DNA from 3 places in the Hahella sp. CR1 genome. Region 1 is predicted to be linked to each of the others. Evidence: predicted binding sites of a transcription regulator. Region 1 holds the regulator's gene; each other region holds the start of a gene.
What was found. The regulator PhoB, encoded in region 1, activates phosphate uptake and scavenging genes when phosphate is short. The targets are predictions, from matches to a motif close to TGTCATANNNNTGTCANA.
Positions count from the first base shown of each region.

Region 2: the regulator PhoB is predicted to act here: its motif matches at 2,270-2,287, upstream of ONV78_RS01450 (PhoX family phosphatase).
Region 3: the regulator PhoB is predicted to act here: its motif matches at 2,200-2,217, upstream of ONV78_RS17460 (GNAT family N-acyltransferase).

Region 1 is NZ_JAPELK010000005.1:253,127-257,339, forward strand. Features, by position in the region: gene ONV78_RS14345 (response regulator) at 1-451, shown strand, start outside; gene phoR (phosphate regulon sensor histidine kinase PhoR) at 458-1,786, opposite strand; gene phoB (phosphate regulon transcriptional regulator PhoB) at 1,843-2,535, opposite strand; gene ubiA (4-hydroxybenzoate octaprenyltransferase) at 2,675-3,577, opposite strand; gene ONV78_RS14365 (monovalent cation:proton antiporter family protein) at 3,627-4,213, opposite strand, start outside.
Region 2 is NZ_JAPELK010000001.1:318,616-322,828, forward strand. Features, by position in the region: gene ONV78_RS01445 (fatty acid desaturase family protein) at 1-138, opposite strand, end outside; gene ONV78_RS01450 (PhoX family phosphatase) at 315-2,231, opposite strand; gene ONV78_RS01455 (dienelactone hydrolase family protein) at 2,414-3,274, shown strand; gene ONV78_RS01460 (DUF2339 domain-containing protein) at 3,278-4,213, opposite strand, start outside.
Region 3 is NZ_JAPELK010000007.1:3,497-7,709, forward strand. Features, by position in the region: gene ONV78_RS17450 (ATP-binding protein) at 1-1,230, opposite strand, end outside; gene ONV78_RS17455 (response regulator) at 1,251-2,045, opposite strand; gene ONV78_RS17460 (GNAT family N-acyltransferase) at 2,283-3,056, shown strand; gene ONV78_RS17465 (lysophospholipid acyltransferase family protein) at 3,089-3,883, shown strand; gene ONV78_RS17470 (peptidylprolyl isomerase) at 3,863-4,213, opposite strand, start outside.

The DNA.
Region 1 (4,213 bases):
CGCTTCCGTATTGATGCAGGCGTCTGACAGCGCCAAGCAGGCCTCGGCTCCAGCCGCGACGCCAGGCCCGTTTGCTGACAGTGCGGCCCTGTTGACTGGCGGCGCCACTGCGCCCAAAAAATCAGCGCCGGACCCAACCTCTGGCAAGAAAGCGCTGGCGCAGATTCGCTTTGCTGAGTTCAACCTGCCCTGTGTGATCAAGGCTATTACTTTGACTGAAGTGAAAGTGATCGCCAAACGGGGGCAGAAGTTTCCGATGATTCTTGATCCCGCCGTGGTGGATATAGAAGTCGACGATGGCGAAACTCTGGAGCGGATCAACGGCTACGTACACATGCTGCAGGCGGTTGAGAAGCGGGTGGACACGGACTTTATCAGCATCGTTATTCGGTTTGTGGATGAGGACCCGGATAAGATGGCGTCGCTGTCCAAGTTTATCGCCAAATTCTAACCCTGTTTAATCGCTGACATCCTCAGCTTCCGCCAACGCTTCCGCAGAAGCCATGCGGCTGCGCGGGAAGTGGCAGGTGAAGGTGCTGCCCTCGCCGATGTGGCTGGTGATTTCCAGCTCGCCATCATGGTTGATCAGGACATGCTTGACGATCGCCAGTCCCAACCCTGTGCCGCCAGTGTCCGCGGCGCGTGAAGGGTCAGCCCGGTAAAAACGTTCCGTCAGTCTGGGAATGTGCAGGGGATCGATGCCGATGCCGCTGTCCCTTACGGCGAAATGCACGCCTTTCTTGTCCTCGAACCAGCGCACCCGAATCTCGCCATTGGGAGGCGTGTATTTCACTGCGTTCATAACAATATTGGAAAAAGCGCTGTGTAATTGAGTTTCGTTACCGGTAAGCCCGGCGCCGCTTTCCAGGTTCAGCTCGATGCGGTGGCCTTTTTCCTGGCTCAGGGCGCGGGCGTCATCGCAGATAGCGCGCAGCATGCTGTCCACATCCACCAACGTGGCTTTGAAGTTGGAGCCGTCATTCTCTATGCGGGAAAGCAGCAGTAGATCATTGACCAGGGCTTCCATGCGCTGCGCTTGTTGCTGCATCTGATTCAAGGCGCGATTCCAGCGCGGCGGCAGCTCATCCGCGTTGTCGATGAGGGTCTCCAGATAGCCGGATATGACCGTCAATGGCGTGCGCAGCTCATGGGATACGTTAGAAACGAAGTCCCGTCGCATCTCTTCCAGACGATATAGCCGCGTCACGTCCTGCACCAGTAGCAGGCGGTCGTCTTCTCCGAACAGCGTGATATGAAACTGTAACTTCAAGTTGGGATTATTGGGGGCGTTGAGGATCAACGGTTCTTGGTATTTCTTGGAGGTGAAGTAGCGCTTGAAAATAGGCGTGCGGATCAGGTTGTAAATCAACTGGCCCCGGTCGGTCGGGTATTTGAAGCCCAGCAGCTTCTCTGCGGATTGGTTCCACCAGTCCATGGCGCCTTCGCTATTGGTCATGACGACGGCGTCTTTAAGGGCGTTGGTGGACTCCTGGATGCGGTCGATCATGGCTTGCAGTCGATCGCGGGAGCGATAGTGCTGAACCTGGAGACGATGAATGCCGTCGAACAGATCTCCCCATAGGCCGCGGCTCTCGGGAGGGTCTTCCATTTTTGCTTGATACAGCCAGCGATGCATGCGAAACGCCTGGGTGAGCGTCCATCCCAGATAGGCGGTGAGGCCGAACACCAGCGCCCAAGCTACTGAACCGATAATAAGGCCGGCAACGATACAGCCCAGCAAACTGTAAACCAGTAGCCGTACATAATGACGCCAGTGATTGCGCATGCGTTTTATGAATACTTCTTTTGGAATTATTTATTTTTTAAGACGGGTCGCGGCGCTTATGGCGCTCGGGTCGAAAAGCGATAGCCCGTCCCACGCACGGTTTGAACCAGATGATGATGACTGGGCTCCAGCGCTTTGCGTAAACGTCGAATATGCACGTCAACCGTGCGTTCTTCCACGTAGACGTTGCCGCCCCATACCTGATCCAAAAGCTGCCCGCGAGTATACACCCGTTCTTGATGCGTCATAAAGAACTGCAGGAGCTTGTATTCCGTGGGGCCCATGTTGAGCGCATCGCCCTTGGCGGTGACGCGGTGGCACACTGGATCGAGGCGCAGTCCTTCGACTTCAATGGGGGTTTCCATGCCTTGTACGGCGGTACGGCGCAGCACCGCTTTCAGGCGCGCGACCAGTTCTCTGGGAGAGAATGGTTTGGTGATGTAATCGTCTGCGCCCACTTCCAAGCCCTGGACTTTGTTGTCCTCTTCGGTTTTGGCGGTGAGCATGATAAGAGGGATTTCCGAGGTGTTTTGATCGCGCTTCAGTCTGCGTGCGAATTCAATGCCGCTGACGCCGGGAAGCATCCAGTCCAGCAGTATGAGATCAGGCTTCTGATCAATGATCAACGCATGCGCTTCCCGCGCGTCCCCTGCCTCCAGGTAGTCATAGTCAGCCATTTCCAGAGCGACTGCGATCATTTCCCGGATGGCGGGCTCATCGTCCACAATGAGAACTTGTTTGCTTGCCATGCAAAACACCTTTTTGAATACTCGATTGCCGAATTATTACAACGGCGTTTTGTTACAAGTATATGACAGGCGCTTAATTAATGTGATGGAAATGAGCCCGGCTGTTTGCAGTCGGGCTGTAAGCGAGGCGGGACGGGCTTTAGGGCCGGAAAATAAACTCCAGAACCAAACCGAGAAACACGGCTGCGCCGACCCAGTGATTGTTAAGGAACGCCTTGAAACAGTTCTGGGAAACGCGGGCGCGAATCAGGTGCTGCTGATACACAAACAGCACGGCGGCGACGATCAAGGACATTTGGAAGTAAACGCCCAGCTCGTATTGCGCGCCAACCATGAACAGGATGCCCAGCGTCAATACCTGCAGGCCCGCCACGGCGGCGCGATCAGCCTCGCCAAATAGAATGGCGGTGGATTTGACCCCGATCTTAAGGTCGTCCTCCCGGTCCGCCATGCCGTACATGGTGTCATAAGCGACGGTCCATACCACCGTTGCGGTATACAGCAGCCATGCCTGCTGGGGAACGGCGCCCAATTCTGCAGCGAAAGCCATGGGGATGCCCCAGGCGAAGGCGGCGCCCAGTACGACTTGGGGCAGGTAAGTATGGCGCTTCATGAAGGGGTAGGTTGAAGCCAGCGCCAGCGCTCCAGCGGAGAGATAAATTGTCAGCGCGTTGGTGAACAACACCAGTATGAAAGAAACCCCAACCAGAACGCCGAACAGGGTGAGCGCCTCTTTTTCCGTCACTCGATTCTGCGCAAATGGACGACCTTTGGTGCGCTCCACGTGCATGTCTATGCGGCGGTCGGCGTAGTCGTTGATAACGCAGCCTGCCGAGCGCATCAGCAGCACGCCGAAGACGAATATGAACAGGTTCTTGATGGAGGGGAAGCCTTCTGAAGCCAGCCATAGTGCCCACAGTGTCGGCCAGAGCAACAGATAGGCTCCGATAGGGCGGTTCAGTCGCGTGAGGTCGATATATACCGGCAATTTCGCCTTGAATTGTTCCGCCAGGGATGGAAGTGGGCGCCCTTGGGATTTCATAGCCAAACAGAATCCTGATTTAGTGTGTGGTTTGCAACTGCGTTCAAGCTTAGCCGCCCAGCAACTTGTTTTCCGCCTGTTCAACCTGGTCCGCCGATCCATGCAGGATCAACGTATCGCCAGGCTGCAGAATGAAATCACCGGCAGGGTCGAAGAATTCCTCATCACCGCGTCGAATACTGTCGACATTACAGGCGGCCAGTTTCATCTGCGCCAGAGAGCGATGACAGCTGTAAGCGCCATCCGGCAGCGTCAGCGCATGCAGTTTTTCCAGCGGCGTGCCGTCAGCGCCGACCAACTGGGAATTAATACCTGGGTAATAACCGTGCAGCATTTTGTAGCGGCTACGGCGCACTTCCTCGATTTGACGATGGATCTTCCTGGCCGGCGCGCCCATAAGAGTAAGCACTTGAGTCACCAACATCAAGCTGGCCTCCAGCGTCTCCGGTACGATTTCCGTCGCTCCCGCTTCCTGTAGCAACGACATTTTTGAGTCATCCGCCGTGCGCACCAGGATAGGCACATTGGAGCCAGTGGAGCGGACCTTGCGTATGACCGCCAGACTCTTGTCCACATCCGCGTAGGTGATGATCAGCAGACGAGAGCGTTCCAGGCCCAGCGCCTTGAGAATATCCA
Region 2 (4,213 bases), on a different contig from region 1:
ATTAGGATAGAGGGCAAAAAGCGCGCTCACACCGACGATCAGCCCCCAAGTAGTCACGAAGCCCATCATGCCCCGAAAATTGGAGCCCTGTCTTAATTCTTGTTGTTCTTGTTTGGTGAGATAGCTGTCGAGTTTCATAGCCGTCATCTAAAGTGTGAACGCAGATTCATACTATTAAGATTACCGGCGTCGGAGAATGGCGTAATCTTCCAAACCATTGGCGAAAACGCTCAATAAATACTCATCCATAAAAAAAACCGGCGCTGTTTCCAGCGCCGGTTTTTTCGTTACTTTCAGATGATGCGATCGATGCGTCAGCTACCGATGCGGCCGCCGCCGGACTTATTGATCGCCACCACGGAAGGACGCGGCGGAAGATCGTTGCGGAAGTCAGGCCAACGGGTGGTGGGCTGATCGTAAGTACCTTCTTCCCCGGGGTGTTGCACCGAACAGAAGAAAGACTGATTGTCCGGGGTGAAGAACGGCCCGCACAGCTCCGCCTGTAAGGGCGTACGCAGGAAATGCTTGGTCAGCGCGCGCGCTTCGCCGGACACCGCACAGGCCCATACGCCGTCAGCGACGCCGTCTTTGTAGGCGCCGTCAGTGGCGATCCAAAGGTTGCCGTGATTGTCGAAAGCGCAGTTGTCCGGGTCGGCGAACCAGCCGTTGGCGGAAATATCCGGGTGATATTTAGCGCCTTCCGTCTGCGGATTGCCAGCGACAATGAACATATCCCACATAAAGCGATCAGCAGTATGGTCGCCGTCCGGCGGCGTCATTTCGATGATATGGCCGGACTGGTTCTTGGCGCGCGGATTAGCGGCGTTGGTGTCGCCTTCCTTACGCTTGCTATTGTTGGTCAGCATGACGAACACCGAGCCCGTCTGCGGATTCACTTCCACATCTTCGGGGCGGTCCATGCGCGTCGCGCCGAGTAAATCCGCCCCCTTACGCATATCGATCAACACGTCGCCCTGATTACGGAAACCGTTGGCCGCCGTCAGCGGGCCCTGGCCGAACACCAGCGGACGCCAGGTCACCAGACCGCCGTCGGTGAACTCCGCCACGTAAAGGGTTCCTTCCTCCAGCAGGCGCATATTGGCGGCGCGATTGCTGGGGTCGTATTTGTTCTTGCTCACAAACTTGTAGACATACTCGAAGCGTTGATCGTCGCCGGTGTAGGCCACCACTCGATTGTCCTTGTTCACAAAGACATTGCAGCCTTCATGTTTGCAACGGCCCAAAGCGGTGCGCTTTTGCGGCTTGGAGTCAGGATCGAACGGATCGATCTCCACCACCCAGCCCACATGCAGCGGCTCGTTGGGGCTTTTGGCCAGATTCCAGCGATCATAAAAGTTAGCCCAGGCGTATTCATGTTCGCCGGACAGGCCGAATCGCTTGTAGTTTTCCGCTTCTTTGGTTTTGGTCGGATCGCCTTTGAAATAGTTCTGCACGTTTTCTTCGGCGGTCAATACCGTGCCCCATGGCGTCACGCCCCCAGCGCAGTTGCCATAGGTGCCCAGGGTTCTCACGCCATCCTGGGAAATCGCGGTGCGCAAACGGTCGCTGCCGGCGGCGGGACCTGTCATACGCATTTCCGTTACCGGAGTAATGCGACGGTTGTATTTTGAGCCTTGAACCACCGCCCACTTGCCGTCGGTTTTCTTGATTTCGATGATGCTGAGGCCATGCGCCATCATATCGATATCCGCCTGCGCCTTGCTCATCTGATCCGTCTTCGGCGAGCCGGGGAACATCAGCTCAGAGATAGTGTATTCGTGGTTCACAGCCAGCAGGCCGTGATCCGAATTGTCGGAACCCAACGGCAATGGCAGGAAACCAACGAAGTCGTTGTTGTAACCAAACTGCTTGGATTGCGCTTGCGCGCTCTGGTTACGGGGATCAAACGCTGGCGCATCCGCTAACACTTTATCGCCCCAGCTGATCAGGACATCGTGTTCATAACCGGGCGCCACGTGGAATGTTTCGTCCTGTCCGTGAGGCAGCTCCGTGAAAGTCAGCTCACCCTTGTCCGAGCCGGCCATGATTGCGCTGCAACCAGTCAGAGAAACGCCTGAAGCCGCCGCGCCTGCAGCGAAACCGCGCAGTACGCTACGACGGGAAGTCCGAGCCTGCAGGATGTCAAAGAAGCTCCGACCCTGCTCAGGACTGGAGGGAATGTCATCAGAGTCTTTTATTTCCCAACCATATTGAGGATGTTGTACAGTCATTTTTTTATACCTTAACAGCGTTGATCCGACAGCACTTTTACTGCAAGTAAATGACAGTTTCGTGAACCACGCCTGTTCCGGCTAAAGATTTTCGTTAGGAAAGCAGTACCCAAAAACAAGCATGCGCCTGCGCGGCGACAAGTCGCGGATCAACAGCTGATCAACAAGAAAAGGAGCTTTCCATGGAACAAAAGTTCATCCAGCTTTACGACAAATACACGCACTCCACCATGAGCCGCAGAACCTTCATTGACCGTCTGACCAGACTGGCTGGCGGGACCACTGCGGCCATGGCGCTTCTTCCCCTGCTGGAAAACAACTACGCGCGAGCGGAAACCATCGCCAAAGACGACGCGCGCATCAGCAGCGAATATGTCGAATACCCAGGCGGCGCCAGCGCAATCCGCGCTTATCTCGCCAAGCCCAAAACCTCATCCGGACCGCTGCCCGGCGTAGTCATCATCCATGAGAATAAGGGCCTGCATCCGCATATCGAAGATGTGGCCAGACGCGCGGCGCTGGCGGGTTTCGTCGCCCTGGCTCCAGACGCCTTAACCCCGCTGGGCGGCACGCCGGACGATCAGGACAAGGCCCGAGGTATGATCGCGCAGCTGGATGGAGAAAAAACCCGCATGGATTTCGAAGCTGCAGTGGCTTATGTCAAAAAGCACAAGGATTGTAACGGTAAGGTCGGCTGCATCGGTTTCTGCTGGGGCGGCGCTTTGGCCAACCAGTTGGCGGCTCACTCTCAGGATCTCGGCGCCGCCGTCGCCTTTTACGGCAGGCAGGTGAGCGCCGCTGACGCCGCCAGGATCAAAATCCCGCTGCAACTGCATTATGCGGGTCTGGACGACCGCATAAACCAGGGCATTCCCGACTATCGTGAAGCCCTGGACGCCGCTGGCGCGCGCTATGAGCTGCACATGTACGAAGGCGTCAATCATGCCTTTCATAATGACGCCAACGCCGCCCGCTATGACGCGAAAGCCGCTCAGTTAGCCTGGGAGCGCACCATCGCCTTCCTTAAACAGGCATTGGCCTGACGCTTATTCCGCGCCACTTTCCGCTTCCGACGCAGGCGCTTTCTCAGCGCTTTCCCGAGGCGGAACCGGAGCGAAATAGCCCACCAGCAACAACACTACGCCAACGCTGATAAAGGCGACGATACGGGCCACGGTGCCCGTGCCGGAAAGATCAAACAGGAACAGTTTGGCGACTACCGCCACCATCAAGCCGCCGCCGACCATCCACACCGAGCGATGCGCCCTGCGCGCGCCGACCAGCATGCACAGCATGCCCGCAATGCTCCACAGCAGACTCATGCCGCTCTGCACCACAATGGACGACACCATATCATCGAAGCGGTAAGGTATCGCCAGACTGAAATGGAAAGCGCGGAACAGGCCCGCATTGAGCCACAGGAAGCAAAACGCCGCCACCACACCATAAGCAGCCACTCTCTGTTGCAACGCATTCAGCGCGCCATGGCGGCGCACTTCCGACCAGAGCACCCACAACGCCAGCAGGTTGACCAGATCAAGCGGATTCAACAACGCCAGGCCCTTGTTCGCCGGCGCAACCATATTGCTCCACAGCAGCCACAAACCAACACTCGCCAGCAAGGCGCGTGGCAGCCATTGCAACAGCTCACGCGGATAGCGCGCGAAGGGCCAGATAGCGGTCAATGCGCGCCGCAAAAGCAACAGCGCAAGGGCCGGAATCAATCCCCACACCGCCTGCCCGGCCATGGTTTCAGGGTCAAATGCGCCAGTGATTTCAAAATGAATCTGCCAGGTGACCGCAAACACCAGAGCGAATAGCATCACGCAGTGAAAGAGGCCAATTGGCGCATGGACACGGTCCTGCATCAAACGCAGATATCCGAAATGCGCCGCCCAGGCCACTGGGAACGCCAGCCAACCGACATTGGCGTACAGCGCCTGGTATTCCACCACGTAGACGAACAAAACATACAGTATCGC
Region 3 (4,213 bases), on a different contig from region 1:
CTCGACTTCAGACACTTTCCAGCGATCCGAACCTCGTACGAAGTCCGCGCTGATTTCCAGGTTTGGTTTAACAGAACTCTGCTCTCCCACCACCTGATTGACGATGTCTTTAACGTTCGCTTCCTGGAAGTCCAGGATAGGTCCACCTTGCTCCAAACGAGCGTAGGTGAGGATTTCATCGATCAGCTCGTTGAGTTCCTGTATGTCCGAATCAATCCCTGACAACTGCTTGTGCAGGAATTGGTCTTCCGTGCTGTCCTCAATCATCTGCACGCCAAAACGAATACGGGCGACAGGCGTACGCAATTCGTGTGACACCGCATGAATCATTTCCCGCTGCACCGCAACCAGCCGCTGAATATGCTCCGCCATTCGATTAAATACCGTCCCCAGGCGTCCAACGGCGTCAAAGCGGTTGTCATCCACCCTGGCGTCCAACTCTCCTCGCGCAATACGACTGGCCACGGTTTCCAGCTTACGCAAGCGGCGCTCCAGTTTTTCCAGCAACAGATAAAGTGTGGCGCCGATACATACCAGCCCGGCGACAATCAGCGTCGTCAACACCGGCCAGGCCCAAGGATTAAACGTCGGCACCGGGTCAATCTGCAAGATGAACTGTTTGTCGAACGACACCGCCAGCGCATCGCCTTTACGACCCTGAGACGGCAACGAAGTCCACCCTTCCTTCAGAAAACGTCCCTGAATATTGGCGGGCCACTCCGCAATCACGCTAAGCGGAACCAAGCTCGCTGACAGGTTAAAGGTCTTGCCCAATTCCAGCAGCGTGTCCTCACGGGACTCTTTAGCCACGGCGCGGGTTTGCAGAGAGATCAAACGCGCTGCCCACAGAGCGCTTTCCAATGGCAGGTCGGCGAAATAGGCGCCCAGCATTTTATCTGGACCAGCCTGGGCGAAAGCATGTATGCCGGCGTTATTGGAAAGAACGATGGTTTGCCCGTAGGCCAGGCGCTCCCGCTCCAACCGACTGAACTCAAACTCCGCCGGAGCGAGCAAATCAAATGTCAGATCAGCGGTGGTGATGGATTTGAGGAATTCCAGCCGCTCTTCCGGCTGTTCTATGACCCAGTTGAATAGCGGCGCCACGCGTTGCTCTCGGTACTGCAGGTAGCGCACGGCGTTTATGGAGTGAAAAAGGCCCAGTGCTATAACTGCATATACGAGCAACGATAACGCTACGCCGCTGTATACGCGCAGAAAGACGTTATTCACAGTGAGCCCTGTTGTCCCGGTTAGGCTTCTTTGACGAAGAGATATCCTTTGCTACGCACCGTTTTGATTCGTCTGGGATGCACCGGATCGTCCCCAATCTTGGGTCGGATGCGGGAAACTCTGACGTCGATGGAGCGATCCTGTCCATCATATTCAATACCGCGCAGTGCGGTAAAAATCTCTTCCCGGCTGAGCACTCTGCCGGCGCTGCTGGCCAGCAACCACAACAAATCGAATTCCGCACTGGTCAAGTCGATACTTTGGTCTTCCAACCAGGCTTCGCGCATAGAGCGATCGATCACCAGGTTGTTGAACACCAGACGCACCGGACCGTCTCCAGACTGCTCGGCGACCGGCGATTCTGCGGCCGCTTCGCCCTGCTCCTTCACCCTGCGCAGCAACGCGCGGATTCTCGCCAGCAACACCCGCGGGCGCACCGGCTTACACATATAATCATCCGCACCCATTTCCAAGCCCAATACCTGGTCCAGGTCATCTGTACGCGCGGTCAGCATCAGAATGGGGCCGTTATAACTCGGCCGTACTTTGCGGCAAATGGAAAGACCGTCTTCGCCCGGCAGCATCAAGTCTAATACGACCAGATCGGGTTGCTCATTCTGAATTCGCTCAACAGCCTTACTGCCATTGGGCTCAACGGAGACCATCAAGCCATTCGATTCAAGATACTCTTTGGTAAGATCGGCCAAACGTTCATCATCTTCAACGATCAATATGCGCCAAGCTTCATTAGTATCCACGGTATCCGTATCTCTCACATTATAGATTTTGAGTCCCGTCCCTGCCCCTGTCGCCATCCTTTCCTGAATGGCCCCCAATAAAATTTAGAATTATTCGTGACTTATAGAAAAATAGCACTTTTATCCACATAAGTATAACCAGTCTTACAAAAATTACCCCTTTCTCAGTCAAGTGACTTAGCAAGTACACCAACGCTTACTTAAAAACAATTGTCATAAACCAGTAACTGCAACGTCACCCCCCTGTCACGTAATCGCCATAGTATCCGCCAAAACACTATAAAGAGAATTACTATGCACACATCAGGTCAGCGAGTCGTCTTAGCCAAGGCGGAATCAAAGAAAGCGGAGCTCTTCGTTCGCGTGGCGCAGCGTAGTGAAGAGGTGATCATGGCGCAGCAACTGCGCTACCGGATATTTACGGAAGAGTTCGGCGCCAATCTCCACAGCCCGGTTCCAGGACTGGACTGTGATAGTTTCGATCCTTTTTGCGATCACCTTTTGGTGAAAGACAACATCAGCGGACAAGTGGTCGCCACCACCCGCTTGCTTGCCGATGACAAAGCAAAACTGGCGGGCAGTTTCTATTCTGAAAGCGAGTTCGACCTTAGCGCTATTTGTCAGCTACCGGGGCGAAAACTGGAAATCGGCCGCACCTGCGTGCACCCCGCCTTCCGCAACGGAGCCACCCTGGCGTTGTTATGGTCCGGCATCGCCAAGTACGTCATTGACAATGAATTCGACTACTTATTGGGATGCGGCTCAATCAGCGTCATAGAGGGCACGGCGGAAGCCTGGTCTATCACGCGCCAGTTACAGGAACGCTGCCTTACAGCGGAAAACGCCAGGGTCATTCCCAAGCGGACCTTACCCCAGCCTGTCGGCCCGGTTCCCAGCAAGTCAGCAGTTCCCCCGTTGATCCGCGCTTATATGCGCCTGGGCGCCCAGATCGGCGGTGATCCATGCTGGGACCCTGACTTCCAGTGCGCTGATTTGTTCATCCTGTTGCACATCGACGCACTGGCGGCGCGCTACGCGAAGCATTTCATGAAAGAACCACAAGCCTGATCACTGCGCCTGACGCCCGGAGGAAGGACGCCATGAATTCAGTTCGCCTGTTTCTGAGAGCCTCGATTCTGATCCCTTATCTGATGTGGGGCGCTGTGCTCGCCGCAATTGTGGCGGTTATAGACGCCATCAAGCCCGGCAGGTTGCGGCGCGCGCCAATCGCTCGCTTCTGGCTGGCGGGTTTATGTCGGGTGCTGAACCTGCGCATTCACGCTTCAGGTGAGCTCCATGACGGGCCGGTGATGGTGATCAGTAACCATATTTCCTGGCTGGATATTCCGGTCCTCGGCGCTATCAAGCCATTACACTTTCTGTCTAAAGCGGAGGTCAGAAGCTGGCCTTTCATTGGCTGGCTGGCGGCGCAGGCCGGCACCCTATTCATTACCCGGGGCGGCGGCAAAGCGCGGCAAGTGATGACGGAGCTGGAGTCCAGCATGCGTGACGGAGCCACAACCCTGATTTTCCCAGAAGGCACGACGACAGATGGCCAGCGGGTAAAAAAATTCCATGGCCGCCTATTGAATGCCGCCATTCGGGCGCAAGTTCCGATACAGCCCATTACCCTGCATTACAGACGGGACAATGTGCCAGATGCTTACGCGCCCTTTATCGGTGACGACGAATTCGTGTCGCATTTGGTAAGACTGATGAAAGCCACGCCGACAGATGTCTACGTGGCGATTCACCCGGTCATGGAAGTCGCAATGGATACGCCTGCGGAAAGCGTCGCCAGGACAGCTCAACAGCAGGTGGAGACATCGTTGCAGCAAATGTACTGGAGCAACGACCCCAAACCTGACTGGGCGTTAGCCGACGGCGTAGCCTGATTTGATTTCGTCATCGGTCGCTTCCCGCACCGATCTGACGTGAACTTCGAAGTACAGGGTTAGTCCCGCCAGAGGATGGTTGGCGTCCACAAGCACTTTGTCTCCGTGGATGCTGACCACCTTGATTACTTTGCGCTCGGCTCCGGACTCAGTTTGAAACAGCATGCCCGGCTTTAACTCATCAACGCCTTCAAACTGATTGACCGGCACTAATTGCACCAGCTCTTCCTTCAGAGGGCCATAAGCCAGCTCGGGGGGTATCGTCAGCGACACGACATCGCCTGCGGTATGCTCCGCCAGCCCTTGTTCAAACCCTGGGGTCACCTGCCC